DNA from 2 places in the Rossellomorea sp. KS-H15a genome. Region 2 is predicted to be linked to the other one. Evidence: riboswitches for the same ligand, from Rfam matches in the RefSeq annotation. Region 2 holds a riboswitch; the other holds the start of a gene.
The links. A riboswitch is a leader RNA that binds a small molecule or an ion and turns the genes downstream of it on or off. The one in region 2 is predicted to bind cobalamin.
Positions count from the first base shown of each region.

Region 1 (7,512 bases), 1.2 Mb from region 2:
TCTTGACTTTCTTGTCTATGAAGGCGGCGGCGACGTCGTGACGGCACTGCTCGGGGGACATGTGGATGCAGTAACGACTTCCCTTTCAGAAGTGAAAGAGCAACACTTGGCAGGGAAGCTTAAAATTCTTGCGGTATCCTCTGAAAAAAGGCTTGAAGGGCTGGATGACGTTCCAACCTGGACGGAAGAAGGAGTGGACATGGTGTTCCCTCACTGGAGAGGCATCATGGGTCCTGGGGATATGACAGAAGATGAAATCGCCTATTGGGATGAAAAAATCGGCGAAATGGTCAAAACGGATGAATGGAAGAAGATGCTTGAAAACAATGACTGGGATGATTTTTATAAGGACAGCAAGGAAACAAAGGAATTCATGAAGGAACAGGAAAAATTATATTCCGATCTAGTGGAGAACTCCGGGTTGAAAAAGTAAAGTAAGTGACGGTTGGGAGACGAATGAGTGTCGCCCACCGGTCTACTCTCTTAAAGGAGGTTGAAGTGCATGAGAGCAATCAAACTCGGGATGCCGATTTTTTTAATTCTTTTAAGCTTCTTTTTTTTAATAGCATCCATCAATTTGCCCAAGGCAAATCTCGGGAATCCAAACGGTCCGCTCTATTTTCCTGTCGGTTTAAGTGTATTCATGCTGGTATTCAGTGCGGTTTACTTATTTCAGGAGTGGAAGAGCCTGCATATCCATAATGAAGAAATAAAGCTCATGCTAAAAGGGAGAACACCGAAATTGATTGCCCTGACTGTTTTATACGGAGCTGTTTATGCGTTCATATTTGAACGGATTGGATTCTTATTTTCTACTATATTATTTTTGGGCGCTTTATTATTTACGGTCAACGGAAAAAAAATTGTCGTCAACGTGTTGGTGGCGATCAGTTTTTCTTTTCTATCATGGTATGCATTCAGCATTTTATTAGGAGTCAGTCTTCCATAGGAGGTGCACTAGATGGATTTTAGCAACTTTATGCAGGGATTAACGACTGCATTGGAACCAATAAATATAATGTGGGTTGTCATCGGAGGATTTCTTGGGACGATCGTCGGCATGCTCCCCGGACTGGGACCGGCAACAGCCGTGGCCGTCTTAATCCCGATTACATTTGGCATGGAGCCCGTCAGTGCCATCATACTGATGGCTGCCATCTATTACGGGGCGATGTATGGTGGGTCGAGGAGTTCGATTCTATTAAATACACCAGGTGACGGTTCAGCCATTGCTGCCACATTCGACGGGTATCCGATGGCTCAGAAGGGTGAGGCAGGACAGGCCATGGCCATATCGGCAGTCGCGTCTTTCATCGGCGGGATGATGGCCGTCATCGGATTTATCTTCCTTGCCGAGCCGCTTGCAAGCTTTGCCCTGAAATTCGGTCCTGCTGAATACTTTTTATTAATGCTGCTGACTCTTTCGGCGATTGTTGCTTTATCGGTAGGGAAAATGGTGAAGGGCTTCATCGCGATGTTCCTTGGGCTGATGCTCAGTACGGTGGGCATTGATACTCAGAGCGGCGTCTATCGATTCACCTTCGGAAGCTCGCATTTAAGTGAAGGAATCGATTTTCTAATCGTGATCATCGGTGTATATGCAGTCGGGGAAGTCCTTTACAATTATTTGACGATCGATCAGGAGAAAAAAGAGAAAAAGAAAGTCGGTAAGATCTGGTTTACGAAAAAGCAGTGGAAACGCTCATTATGGCCGATTTTAAGAAGCGGACCACTTGGATTTGTGGTTGGTGTCCTTCCGGGAGCCGGGGGATCGATCGCATCCATGATCAGCTACTCAACAGAGAAGCAAATTTCCAAACATCCTGAAGAATTCGGGAAGGGTGCAGTAGAAGGGCTTGCAGCACCTGAATCTGCTAATAATGCAGCCTCTGTCGGGGCGATGATCCCGCTGTTGACGATGGGTATCCCAGGTTCGGGGACAACTGCTGTCATGCTTGGAGCCCTGGTAATGCTTGGGATGAAACCTGGACCGCTTTTGTTTGAGAATGATCCCAATACGGTATGGACGCTGATCAATAGTATGTTTATCGGGAATATAGCCCTTGTTATTATTAATATTCTGCTTGTCGGTCTGTTAGTGAAAATACTGGATACGCCTGCAAAAGTGTTGTATCCGGTCATTGTGATTCTTGCATTTATCGGAACCTACACGCTCAGTTACAGTGCAGTGGATTTCTTCCTGTTATTAATTTTTGGAGTATTCGGTTTATTTCTGAAAGTCATGGATTTTCCGATTGCCCCGCTTGTTCTGGCATTGATCGTCGGAGCAGATATGGAGCAGAACTTCAGGATGGCCGTTCTTTCGTCAAATGGCAGCCTCGGTATCTTCTTTGATACACCGATTGCCATCGCCCTGGCTATATTGACGCTGTTATCACTGTTTTATCCATTGCTGATCAAAGCATTTAAAAAGAAAGAGAAGAATCCTGTCGACCCTATTTCAAAAGACATGTAAGGAAGAGGGATATTTTATCACAATTATTCTGAAGGGTCAGGATTGATGTCGGGGACTGTTTATGGGAAACAGCCGGTTCTTCAGCTGCCCGATATGCCCTAGGTAATAAGCAGGATTCAACGATCATTCACTGACAGTTATTGATGAAAAGGAAAAGTCACCCCATCGCCGGTGGCTTTTTCCTTTGATTGAAAGATGGGAGTAATCGTCATGAAAAAACAACTGTTACTGGTTATCACGTTTCTATTATATGCCTTATTCTTTCTCCCATTTTTTGAGTGGGATGAAACATGGAAGGCTATCGCTGCACTCATCATCATTCAGATCCTCTGGATAGGCAAAGTCTTTCCACTTGCATTCAGCTCGCTGCTACTCATTCTGCTGATTTCGTTTCATTTTTTCAGTTATGAACAGACATTGAGTTATTTCAGTTCGGGTATCGTTTGGCTCTTGTTTTCTACATTCATTATCTCAGCTGCATTCATTAAAACAGGTCTGGCAAGCAGGGTATCGCTTTATACGTTAAAGCTCTCTGGAGGGTCGGGGAAAGCGTTGATTTTCATTTCGTTTCTGCTCATGACTGTCCTGTCTGTCCTGATACCGTCGAATGTAGGGAAGGGCAGCCTGTTATCATCGGTACTCGACAGCCTGATGAAAAGTCTGCGAAAAATAGCGGATGTCCATTATCTGGGCAAGTCGCTGTTTATAGGGGTTGCCTATCTTGCTGCCATTTCAGGGGCGTTTGTCGCGACTGGGGCCAGTTCCACTATTTACGCTTTCGGGATCCTGAGCGACGTTTCAAGCGATCTGAATTATATAAGATGGTTCCTGATTTTTGGAATACCGGTGCTGCTTTTTATCGTGATATTGTGGGGAATATTCTTAATGATCTTTCCCCCTGAGAAGATTGACCGAAAGCTGTTATTGGCATTGATCGAAAAAAGAATCGGTGAGCTTGGGCCGGTGAGCATGAACGAAAAAAAAATCATGAGTATAATCGTGGGAACGTTGATCCTGTGGATTTCACAGCCTCTGCATGGATATTCCATTCCTCAGATCGGCCTTCTGGGCGCATGTATGACCGTCATCCCTGTCGCAGGAGTATGGAGATGGGATGAGGCGAGCGAATCAATTGATTGGGATCTGATGCTCTTTTTTGCCTCAACTCTAATGGTATCTGGGATGTTGGTCGAGACAGGCACGATTGAATGGATGGCTGAAGAATTGAACGCTTTGCTTACAGGCCGCCAACCCTGGGTGATTATCCTACTCCTCATTTTATGTACCAGTATCATTCGGATCGTATTCGTCAATATCCTGGGGTTTTTGACCATCATGCTCCCCCTCAGCATCACGATCGGACATACCATCCCGGGTTTATCACCTATGCAAATTGCCATGCCGATGTTTATGGCATGTGTCCCGGGCTTTTTTCTCGTCACCCAGTCCCCGGTTCATCTCATCAGCTACTCGTACGGTTATTTTACCGACAAGGATTTAATGCGGGCAGGAATTTGGTCATCCGCAGCCTGGATCGCCGTCATCATCTGCTCGGTTTTCTTTTACTGGTAAGACACTACTTATTGTTGAAAAAGGGTATGAACAGCGTGCTGTTCATACCCAAAAACTTATTTTATCAATGCCCGGTTTTTTCGATGTTCCTTCCTCAGAACAGCTGATTTGAACAATCTCTTCTCCTCTTCTGTTTCCGGTATCACTTTCGGCACCGGTTTCGGCTTACCGTTTTCATCCACCGCAACCATGGTAAGGAATGATTCCGTCGTCAAGGTTTTGATACCTGTCAATAGATTCGAAGAGAAAACTTTTACGTACACCTCCATCGAAGTCCTTCCCGTGGAAGTTACAATCGCCTCTAGGCTGAGTGCATCCCCGACAGTTGCGGATGACAGGAAATCGACCGAATCGATCGAAGCCGTTACCACCACAGAACTCGAATGCTTCATGGCTGACAGTGCAGCGATTTCATCAATATATGATAGAACTTTCCCTCCAAAGATGGTTTGCATATGATTGGTATCCGGGGGCAGTACCAATCTTGTCTGTACGGTTCGTGAACGCTCAACTGAAAAAGCTTGTTCCATATTTTCATCTCCCTGCTTCCTTTTTGACGAAATAAAAAAGCATCTTCCTTTTTGTAAAAGAAGATGCGGTTACTCCAAGCGAGCGTCCAGGAACCTATGATTTCCTTTGTGACGTTTCATTTGCGCAACACCCTCCTATCTCCCGTAGGACTTTCGTGTTCTTCTCAATTGGCAGGTCTCCTGGCTCAGCGTCTCCGATTTCAAATTCCTTCCCATTTCAAAGTGAAACAGTGGATACATATGAAATCTCAGCTTTACAGTGGCGGGACCGCGTTGGATTTTCACCAACTTCCCTTTTAAGGAAATGACCTGAAATCATTTCCACCAATGAGCAATGATTAAATTGTTGAACGGTTTTATTTTATCATAGACGATCATTTCCTGATGATTATTTATTGTGAAAAGAAGATAAAAGGGAAGAAATAGATCTCCATTTATATAAAAATAGGAGATTCGCCTAATTTATTGAAACTTTTTCGTATTCAGATCCGTATATAGTAGTGTAGCTAGCACTTTTATTTAAAATTAAATCAGACAGCATGCTGGTTTAAACAAATTGTCGAGAGGGGTTGTCAGAATGCTAGGATCATTGAGTGTGATTGGATTTTTCGTTTTCCTGATTCCTGTTCTGGTTATTGCAGCAATTGTGGGGATCGCCTATTACTTCTGGATGAGGTTCCGCTATCGTACGGCGAAATCGAACCAGGCACTGATCATTACCGGACCGAAACTGGGGGATCCTGAGAAGGAATCGAATATTTTCACCGACCAGGAAGGCCGTTCCATGAAAATCATCCGTGGGGGGGGATACAGATTAAGACGTTTCCAGACGTCCACTCCTGTTAACCTTACATCATTCCAATTGAAACTATCGACACCAAGAGTGTACACAAATGGAGGAGTGCCGATCGTGGCCGATGCCGTGGCCATGGTGAAGGTTGCCGATACCTTGAACGGGATCGCAAACTACGCCGAGCAGTTCCTCGGTAAGGATCAAAAAGAAATTGAAGATGAAATCATCGAGGTGCTGGGAAGTAACCTCCGCGCGATTCTTTCAAAAATGACCGTGGAAGACATAAACAGCAACCGTGAAAAATTCAATGCCGATGTGTCGGAAATCGCCCAGAAACAGCTTGATCTGATGGGCTTCAAAATCACGTCACTCGGTTTGACGGACATAAGGGATGCTGACGAACAAAATGGATACTTAGAAAATCTTGGTCGTCCGCGTATCGCTGAGGTGAGGAAACAAGCTGAAATCGCTGAGGCGAACACAGAACGTGAAACGCGTATCCACCGTGCCCAAACCGACCAGGAAGCGAAAGAAGAAGAATACAAACGCCAAATCACGATTGCAGAATCGAAAAAGGAAAAAGACATCAAAGATGCTGCTTTCAAAGAAGAAACCGAACGCGCAAGAGCGAAGTCCGAACAGTCCTATGAGCTTGAAAAAGCGAAACTTGCCAAGGAAGTAAAAGAAGAAGAGCTGACCCTTCAATTCCTTGAACGTGAGCGCGCAGTTAAGCTTGAGGCGGAAGAATCGAAAGTCCGTAAAACGAAAGCAGATGCAGATTATTACGAAACGACTCGTAAGGCGGAAGCGGAAGCACGAAAATCGGAAATCGACGGGGAAGCAAAAGCGAAGATCCGCAGGGAAGAAGGGTCGGCCGAAGCCGATGTCATCCGTGAACGCGGTAAAGCAGAAGCTGAATCCCGTAAACTCCTGGCTGAGGCCATGGAGAAACACGGAGATGTCATCATCACCGAGAAACTCATTGAAATGCTGCCGATATTCGCAGAGAAGATCGCTCAGCCTCTGAACAATATCGATTCAGTCAAGATCATCGATTCAGGTAATGGTCAAGGAGTTCCTTCCTTTGGTAAAAGCATCACAAGAACGATGCTTGACATGCAGGAGCCATTGCGTGAAATGACAGGCATCGATGTTGGGGAATTACTGAAGTCGTATGCAAACAGGACTCAACCGACGCATTACCAGCCTGCCATTTCCGAGTCAGGAGACAAGGAAGCAGCAGCTTCAAACGAAGTGGAAGAAAAAGAGTTTGAAGAAGCGGGGAAGGGAAGTAAATAAGATATTTTAAAAAGGTGCCAGGCACGGAATGAAGATTCTGTGCCTGGCACCTTTTAGTGTTGGAAGTGGATGTCAGCTGCTGAAAACTGCGGGATATTCAACAGACAAACTCATCACCGAATTCAACAGTCAAACAAAAAACAACCAAACCGTCCAACTCCACGTATCATCCTTCCACACTCACCTCGATATGCCGGCAATCCCCCACATCGAACAATCCTAAATCCGTCAGCTTCAATTCCGGGATCACAGGCAGAGTGAGGAAAGAGAGGGTTAAGAACGGATTAAAGTCCCCGGAGAATCCCATTTCAACGAAGGTATCCTTCAACTGATGAATTCCCCTTGCAACGTCTTCATAGTCCCCTTCAAACATTAAACCTGCTATGGCTAAAGGAAGGGAGGCAATGGTCCGTCCGTCCTTCACCATGACAAGGCCGCCGTTCATTTTTTCCAGTGCCTTCACAGCCATCAGGATATCCCCGTCATTGGTCCCCGTTGCCACAATGTTATGGGAATCATGGGCGATGGTGGTGGCGATGGCTCCATCCTTCAGTCCGAAGCCCTTGACGATGCCTAATCCAATGTTGCCTGTGTGATTATGTCTTTCCACGACGACGATTTTAAGGTGATCATGTATGGGGGAGGCTTTGAAGCTCCCGTTTTCTACTTGTACCGTTTCGATTTTTTTATTGGTTCGAAGCTGATTGGGATTAATTTCAATGATATTGGCTTTTTTAGCAGCTCCGATTTTGATTTTCAGATTTTCTTCAGTGATATCAGGAATATGGACGGTTGACGTCAGGGATGGGTCAGAAACCGTTTTGACCATTGTATTTCCAATG
Region 1 is NZ_CP096886.1:1,718,510-1,726,021, forward strand. Features, by position in the region: gene M1J35_RS08795 (tripartite tricarboxylate transporter substrate binding protein) at 1-433, shown strand, start outside; gene M1J35_RS08800 (tripartite tricarboxylate transporter TctB family protein) at 503-949, shown strand; gene M1J35_RS08805 (tripartite tricarboxylate transporter permease) at 962-2,476, shown strand; gene M1J35_RS08810 (SLC13 family permease) at 2,687-4,048, shown strand; gene M1J35_RS08815 (acyl-CoA thioesterase) at 4,105-4,578, opposite strand; cobalamin riboswitch at 4,731-4,922, opposite strand; gene M1J35_RS08820 (flotillin family protein) at 5,156-6,670, shown strand; gene ade (adenine deaminase) at 6,837-7,512, opposite strand, start outside.
Region 1: another riboswitch for cobalamin. It lies ahead of M1J35_RS08815 (acyl-CoA thioesterase); the one in region 2 lies ahead of M1J35_RS15035 (ABC transporter substrate-binding protein).

Region 2 (7,512 bases):
CGAATGATATCGATCGTGTACTTCTGCATCACTCTGAAATAACAGAAGAAATCCAAGAGGGAGATACGGTTAAAGTATTTCTTTATCATGATAAGGACGTGCGCTTGACGGCGACTATGAGAATCCCGAAGGTGCAGGTCGGTGCATACGGTTGGGCAGAAGTCGTCGATAAGCGGGAAGATTTAGGCGTATTTGTGAATATTGGTCTGCCCAAGGATATTTTGGTGTCATCTGATGACCTTCCGAAATTTCAGGAGCTTTGGCCGAATCCTGGCGATCAGCTGTTCCTTACCTTGAATCGTGATAAACAAGACCGTTTATACGGAAGATTGGCCACTGAAAATATCATTGAACAGGTGTCAAGAAGAGCTTCTGCTGAAATGATGAATGCTAAAGTACAGGGACGGGTGTATCGACTTCTGAGGGTAGGAACCTTCTTCTTATCTGAACAAGGATATCGATGTTTTGTTCACATGAATGAGCGTAAAGCGGAGCCAAGGCTCGGTGAACTGGTTGAAGGCAGAGTCATCGACGTGAAGGATGACGGAAACCTGAATGTTTCGTTCTTACCATTGAAGCAGGATAAAATGCTGAATGATGCTGAAGTCATCCTTGAGTATCTGGCAGTTCGGAACGGTGCGATACCATTTTGGGATAAGAGCCAGCCGGAGGAAATCAAAGATCGTTTCAATATGAGTAAAGCGGCTTTTAAAAGGGCGCTGGGAAAATTGATGAAAGAAGATAAAGTGTATCAAGAAGAGGGATGGACGTATCTTAAGAAATAATCAATCTCCACAAGAAGAAAGAGTGCTGACAGATTGTCAGCACTCTTTCACATTTAAAGGGAAGCGCTTTGTTTGATCTTTAGACTTTCCTTCGTGTTAACAGGTCTGATCGGTAAAAGGGTTCCAACCAGTGCAATAAAGGCACACCCAATGAGTACGTATGAATAGCCATTCAACGCAATCGTTGAGAGCACTCCGAACACAACAAGGTCCAAGCCCGAATCCACAATGGAAAGCAAGGAGATGGTCGTCGCCCTGACCCCGGACGGAATTAAGTCATTGCTTAATTGTGAATAAATGGGATAACGGATTGCCCGGACAAGCCTTAACAAGAAAAATGAACCTAATACAATCCATAAAGAAGATCCGAACAAGCCGGAAATAAATAACCCCGCTACCGCTGATAAACCTGAAATATTCATGAGCATCACCCTGGAAAAGCGAGCTGTCATCCAGCCGATGGAATTCGATGCGATATAGCCAAGAATGGCAGAAACTGCATAAAAGACCCCGATCAGATAGACAGGAACGCCTGCATCCTGTAAAAGCGGTTGATCAAAGTACTGGTAAACGGCACCAGCCGGAATGAAGACCAATGTTACGTTTAAAAACATCAACAATAACTGGGGTGCCTGGCGTATTACACGGATACCACTCTTTATTTGGGAAAAAGGATTTTCTTTCTGAAATGAATCAACAGACGGCTGCTTGACTGAAAGGATTAAAAATAGTTCGATAAGGTGAAAGGCCAATCCCAGTAAGATAAGCAGAGTGAATTGACTGTCCACCAGATCCTTCGCCAAATAGGAACCGAAAAGGACGGCAATCAGCATACTGATAAATGAGGCTGATTGGATCTTTCCCATAGCATGGTCCATACGATTTTCTTCATTTGATTCTTTGAGTGAATCATAGATTAATGCTTCATCCGCCCCAGAAAAAAAGGTTACACTGAATCCATTGATGAAGCTGTATATGAAGAACATCCAAGGTTCATAGGCGAATAAAAGCAGTGTAATACTAAGGAACTTAAGGAAAGAACCGAATAGGAATGAATATTTTGCACCAAACCGATCTGCAAATATTCCAGTCGGTACCTCCCCGAGTAAGACGGCACCGCTCCAGAACATGAGCACAATTAAAATATCAGAAGAGGTTAGCCCTCTTTCGAAATAGAATAACGTTAATACGGGTTGAAGAAAACTGATTGTACCAAAAAAAGAAATCCAAAATAGCACCCGGATGTTATGGGTGGCAAGTGTTGAGTTTGTCATAATTTGTCTCCTGCTTCCTGTGTTTTTATATATACCGGAAGAAGGAGCGTCGTTTCATTAATTCAGAACGTTCACTCCTTCTTGAAATAGTGAAAGTGTTTTGAATGTTTTTTGCATGATATTTCCTCCTCGTATTTTATGAATCAAGTGTAGCATAACAGGGAGAAAAAGAAGAAGATATTTATTCGACATTATCCTTTATTCGCAGAAAGGGGCGTGGAACAATGAAAGAGGTTGTGGTAGACGTATTGCAGTCCAGAGGGACCTATTATGAGATTGGTGTTCGATTCGGACAGGAACTTCGGTCGTCGCCACTCTATTCTCATCATGAAAAGAGACGAAAGAAGTCATTGAGAGATTACAATGTAAAGCTGCTTGAAGTCGAGGGACTACTCCGGCAATTTGCACCCGGATTATGGGATGAATTAATTGGACTATCCCATGGTTTACAGTGGTCATTGGAAGATACCATACATGAATATTCGGGATTTCAACAGGAATGGAAGGAGTCAGGATGTTCGTCATTGGCAAAAGACGGTATATACGTGAGGAATTATGATTATCACCCGAAAACATATGAAGGTAGGCTGTTACTCGTCGAGCCGGCGGGGGGCTATGCATCTATCGGATTTTCAGGAAGGGGAATCGGACGGATTGACGGGTTGAACGAAAAAGGATTGGCTGTTGGTTTTCATTTCGTGAATCGAATAAAGCCGGGAGATGGATTCATTTGTACGACAATCGCCCGCATCCTCCTGGACACATGTAAGAATACAGACGAGGCCATCGAAGTGTTGCGCAGGCTGCCTCACCGACACAGTTTCAACTATTCTTTATATGACCAAGGTGGCAAAGCTGCTGTGGTAGAAGCTTCCCCGAGGGGAATAGGGGTGTATCACCATTCAACCTTAAGTTGTACCAACCATTTTCAAATGAATCATATGAAAAAGGATAACCGACATTATTTAAAGGACTCTCAAAAAAGGCTGGACCTGTTACATTCAGTACATGAAAAGGAATTAACCATAGATGGGGCATTCAAACTGTTTAATCGGGGAGACAGCCCGATTTTCAAGAAAGCGTATGATGCTTGGGCAGGGACGATTCATACATGTGTCTTTCAATGTACATCACTGAGATGCTTAATCGGCTTCGGGGAAAGTTCCGATGGATTGGTGGTGGACTTTCAGGAATGGGTCAGGGGAAGAAATATTCCCGTCCGGAAAATGTCAGGGAAGTTCGATACAAATGAGCCGTTTTTATTTATGGAAGAAGTGACGGAATAAGGGGGAACCGAGCAAATCAAGGGATTAACGGCTTATCATTCGTGGAGGACTTCCTCGGTTCTTATTAATAAAATGCGCAAATTCATAGAAATGTATGTATGATTTGTAACATTCTCAAAAATGTGGTGACTTGGCAGGTGGTGCAGGTTTATATTTATGAAGTGATATTCACTAACAGGATCATTTCATCTTCTCGTTCTTTCCTTTCTCTATATATACATAACGATCTTTCCAAGTGGTCCTTTTCCTGAAAAAGGTATTCAAAAATGAATGAAGAAAGGTCGCTAGGAAAAATAGGATGTGAACCGGAAATAATAATGTCTCGAACACGCTGAAATTACCGATCCTTCTCACTAAGAAATAGAAATAACCCCCTAATAGGATGTATTGGATGATAAATAAATAGGGATATTCCCAAATCATTTCCGGTGAGTGAATGACCAGCGTAATAAGCGAAGCCATCCACAAAGAAGAAAGCCCCAGGAGTAGGATGTTTGTCGACTTAGCTCCTGAAGCGAAGCTCTTTGACCACCCGTGGAATACATCATTTATTCCTTCCCCATACATCCTCATGGAAATGGCATTCCTGCCACTTACCGCTTCTACCGATTCCCCGCATTTCTTCGCCCATTGACTCAAGGCAAAATGTTCCACCATTTCCCCTCTGATGGCTTCATGTCCTCCTACTCGCTCATAAACGGCCCTCGAACATAAGAAAAATTGCCCGAAACCGCCTGAAGGCGTGCACAACCATGAAAAGAGATGGGTGATACTGGTTGAAGCAAACACCATTAAATGAAACAGCATGGAGAATGTTTCGTAAAAGGATTCCATTTTATGAAAAGGATGAATGGTCAATACTCCTTGACAGTGTTGCATTTTATACGTTTCGCATATCTTTAACAGACCTGCTTGTTCGAACCAGGTATCACTATCCACAAACAAGAGGAATTCTCCTTTAGACTCTTTCGCTCCATTCCAGCATGCCCATGATTTCCCGTTCCATCCATTAGGCAAAGGGGGTGCATCAATTACAATTGCACCCTCGTTTAAGGCTATAGCCTTCGTTTGATCTGTCGATCCATCATTCACAACAATGACTTCCAAGGGCTGTATGAACTGCATCCGAATACTGGATAAAAGCCTCCCAATCGTCTTTTCTTCATTTCTTGCAGGAATGATGATGGAACATTTCTTGACCAGATAACTATTCCGTACATGAACGGAATTCTTCACGGTCGGAATTCTCGTAAAAAGGAAAATGGTAAGGCCCAATGCGATTATCCAGAAATACATCTGTTTTCACCTTCTTTGACAAAATTCTGCTGTATCGCCATTCTAACCATAATATTTACCCGTGATACGCCTAGGGCGTTTTTAGCTAAAGTCTCATTGGGATGGATGGGGATCGACGGTATCTGAGTTATTTGCGTTTTCTTCCTTCTCATCAGGATAAGGGTCAAAGAAATTAACTACTTTTCCCGGTCCAGAGAATCCTATCACTTGTTCTTTATCATCTTTCGCCTTGTCGGATTTCTTCACAAAAAAACTCCTTTCTAGCCATTAGTTTGGCGAAAGAAGTTTTTTTCATGCCACTATTTGTTTTTCCAATGTCCATCTATGAATTCATCGCGCCCTGACTTTGCGCGATCTTGTTTGTATTCCTCCGGATTCGTTTTGTAGAACTTTTGATGATACTCTTCTGCCGGATAAAAGGTTGAGGCAGGAAGGACTTTGGTGACGATCGGCTTCTTGAATCGCCCGCTTTCTTCTATCGTGTTTTTTGACTCCTCAGCCAATTGTTTCTGGTGTTCATTGTGATAGAAGATAGCTGTTCGATACTGTTCACCACGATCGTGGAATTGACCACCGTCATCAGTCGGGTCAATCTGAGGCCAGTATAACTCCAATAGCCTTTCATAAGGAAACAGAGCGGGATCATAGGTGATCTGAACCACTTCATAATGGCCGCTGCCACCGGCTTTAATATCCTCATATGAAGGATTCTCAAGATGACCTCCAGAATATCCCGATACGACATCAATAATCCCTGGCAGCTCATCGAACGGCTTTACCATGCACCAAAAACATCCGCCTGCAAACGTAGCGACTTCTCTATCATTCATTTAGCAAACCTCCTGTACCATATGTACTCCTCTAAAGCAGTAAAGCAATAGCTTGAACAGATTCTACCATGAAAGCTTAAAAGGAACAATTAAAATAGCTTGTCTGCTTCAGCTGTGCCGACTTTACGATTAATCGTTTTCTACAATTTTCAACAAATTCATTAAAATTCATTTCCTAACGGATGGAATTTGTGTATAATTCTTTTGTACGGAACAATTTCATACGTTACGAAATCAGGTGAAGTGTAAGATGTGAATCTTCTTAGCTTCTTAATAGGGAAGTTGGTGTAAATCCAACGCGGTCCCGCCACTGTAAATGGTAGTGAGCTGAACATTTACCACTGTGCAAACAAGCACGGGAAGGTATCAGCAAACTATGACCATGAGCCAGGAGACCTGCCTGATTTTAAGCGCACCAATTCTACGCGGATAGAAAGGTGTAATATGCATGGTTCACTGAATATAAACCTATATATGCATCTTACACAACATCTCTAGTCCACTGGAGATGTTTTTTTGTCTGTCAAAATGTTAATCAACAGGGGGAATAAAAAATGAAACACACAGTAAAAGCCTTACTTGCATTGTTGGTAGCCATTGGATTCCTGACAGCATGCGGAACGAATGACGGGGAACAAACGAAGAAAAAGGAAACAGCAGAAGTAAACCAAAATGAATCCGGATATCCTTTATCATTGAATGACGCGCTTGATAATAAAGTCACCCTGGAAGAACAACCTAAACATATCGTTTCGTTAATTCCCAGTAATACGGAGATTTTATTCGAGCTTGGGCTCAATAATGAAATCGTCGGGGTGTCAGACTTTGATAACTTCCCGAAAGAAGCCGCCGATAAAGAGAAGATTGGTGGAATGGAGTTTAACGTAGAGAAAATCGTCGGCTTAGATCCGGACCTGGTCCTTGCCCATGAATCCACAGCAAAGTCAGCAGAAGAAGGTTTGAATCAACTGAAAGATGCAGGGGTGAACGTATTCATCGTTCAAGACGCTAAAAGCTTTGAAGAAGTATATAACACAATTCAGGACATCGGGACACTAGTCGGTAAAAAAGGTCAGGCAAATTCCGTTGTTTCTGAAATGAAATCAGATTTAAAATCCATCCAGGAAAAAGCAAGTGAAGTAACGGAAAAGAAAAGAGTCTATGTGGAAGTTTCCCCTTCCCCTGACATTTATTCAACAGGTAAGAACACGTTCATCGATCAAATGCTATCTATGGTCAATGCTGAAAATGTCATGAGCGATCAGGAAGGCTGGGTACAGGTGAACCAGGAAGCGGTCATCTCGTCTAACCCTGATTCAATCATCACTACATATGGTTATTACAGTGAAAATCCGAAAGAACAGATAATGGGAAGAAAAGGATGGGAAGATGTAACGGCAGTTAAGAATGGGGATGTTCACGATGTCCATTCTGATTTAGTCACACGGACAGGTCCAAGATTGGTTGAAGGAGTAGAGGAAATTGCAAAGTCGATCTATCCAGAGGTATTTGCAGAATAAGATAGGGATCACATACGGATTGGCAGGGCTATTTATACTCACGGCGGTGCTTGCAGGTGTTTCGATCGGTACAATAGCCATTCCACCGATGGATATCCTATACATCGTCGGTTATAAGTGGTTCGGTTTTCAAATGCCTGATACGGTTAATCCCATGTTTGTGAACATCGTCTATACGATCCGGCTTCCAAGAGTATTGTTGGCTTTATTGGTCGGCAGCTCCTTAGCCATTGCCGGAGCTTCTTTTCAAGGGCTGTTACGCAATCCTCTGGCTGATCCCTACACATTGGGAGTGTCATCAGGTGCATCGGTCGGGGCGGTCATCACATTGTTTTTTCATTGGAGCATCCCTTTCATCGGGAAGTTTACGCTTCCCTTTTTCAGTATTGTTTGTTCGATCATCACCGTATTTCTCGTATTATGGTTCGCACAAAAGGTTGAAAGGACCATGAAGGTCGAAACCATTATACTGACAGGAATCATCTTCAGCTCGTTTCTGGGCTCGGTGATTTCCTTGATGA
Region 2 is NZ_CP096886.1:2,952,102-2,959,613, reverse strand. Features, by position in the region: gene M1J35_RS15065 (CvfB family protein) at 1-785, shown strand, start outside; gene M1J35_RS15060 (MFS transporter) at 839-2,059, opposite strand; gene M1J35_RS15055 (C45 family autoproteolytic acyltransferase/hydrolase) at 2,284-3,345, shown strand; gene M1J35_RS15050 (glycosyltransferase family 2 protein) at 3,526-4,641, opposite strand; gene M1J35_RS15045 (hypothetical protein) at 4,735-4,887, opposite strand; gene msrA (peptide-methionine (S)-S-oxide reductase MsrA) at 4,941-5,471, opposite strand; cobalamin riboswitch at 5,691-5,890, shown strand; gene M1J35_RS15035 (ABC transporter substrate-binding protein) at 6,026-6,991, shown strand; gene M1J35_RS15030 (FecCD family ABC transporter permease) at 6,954-7,512, shown strand, end outside.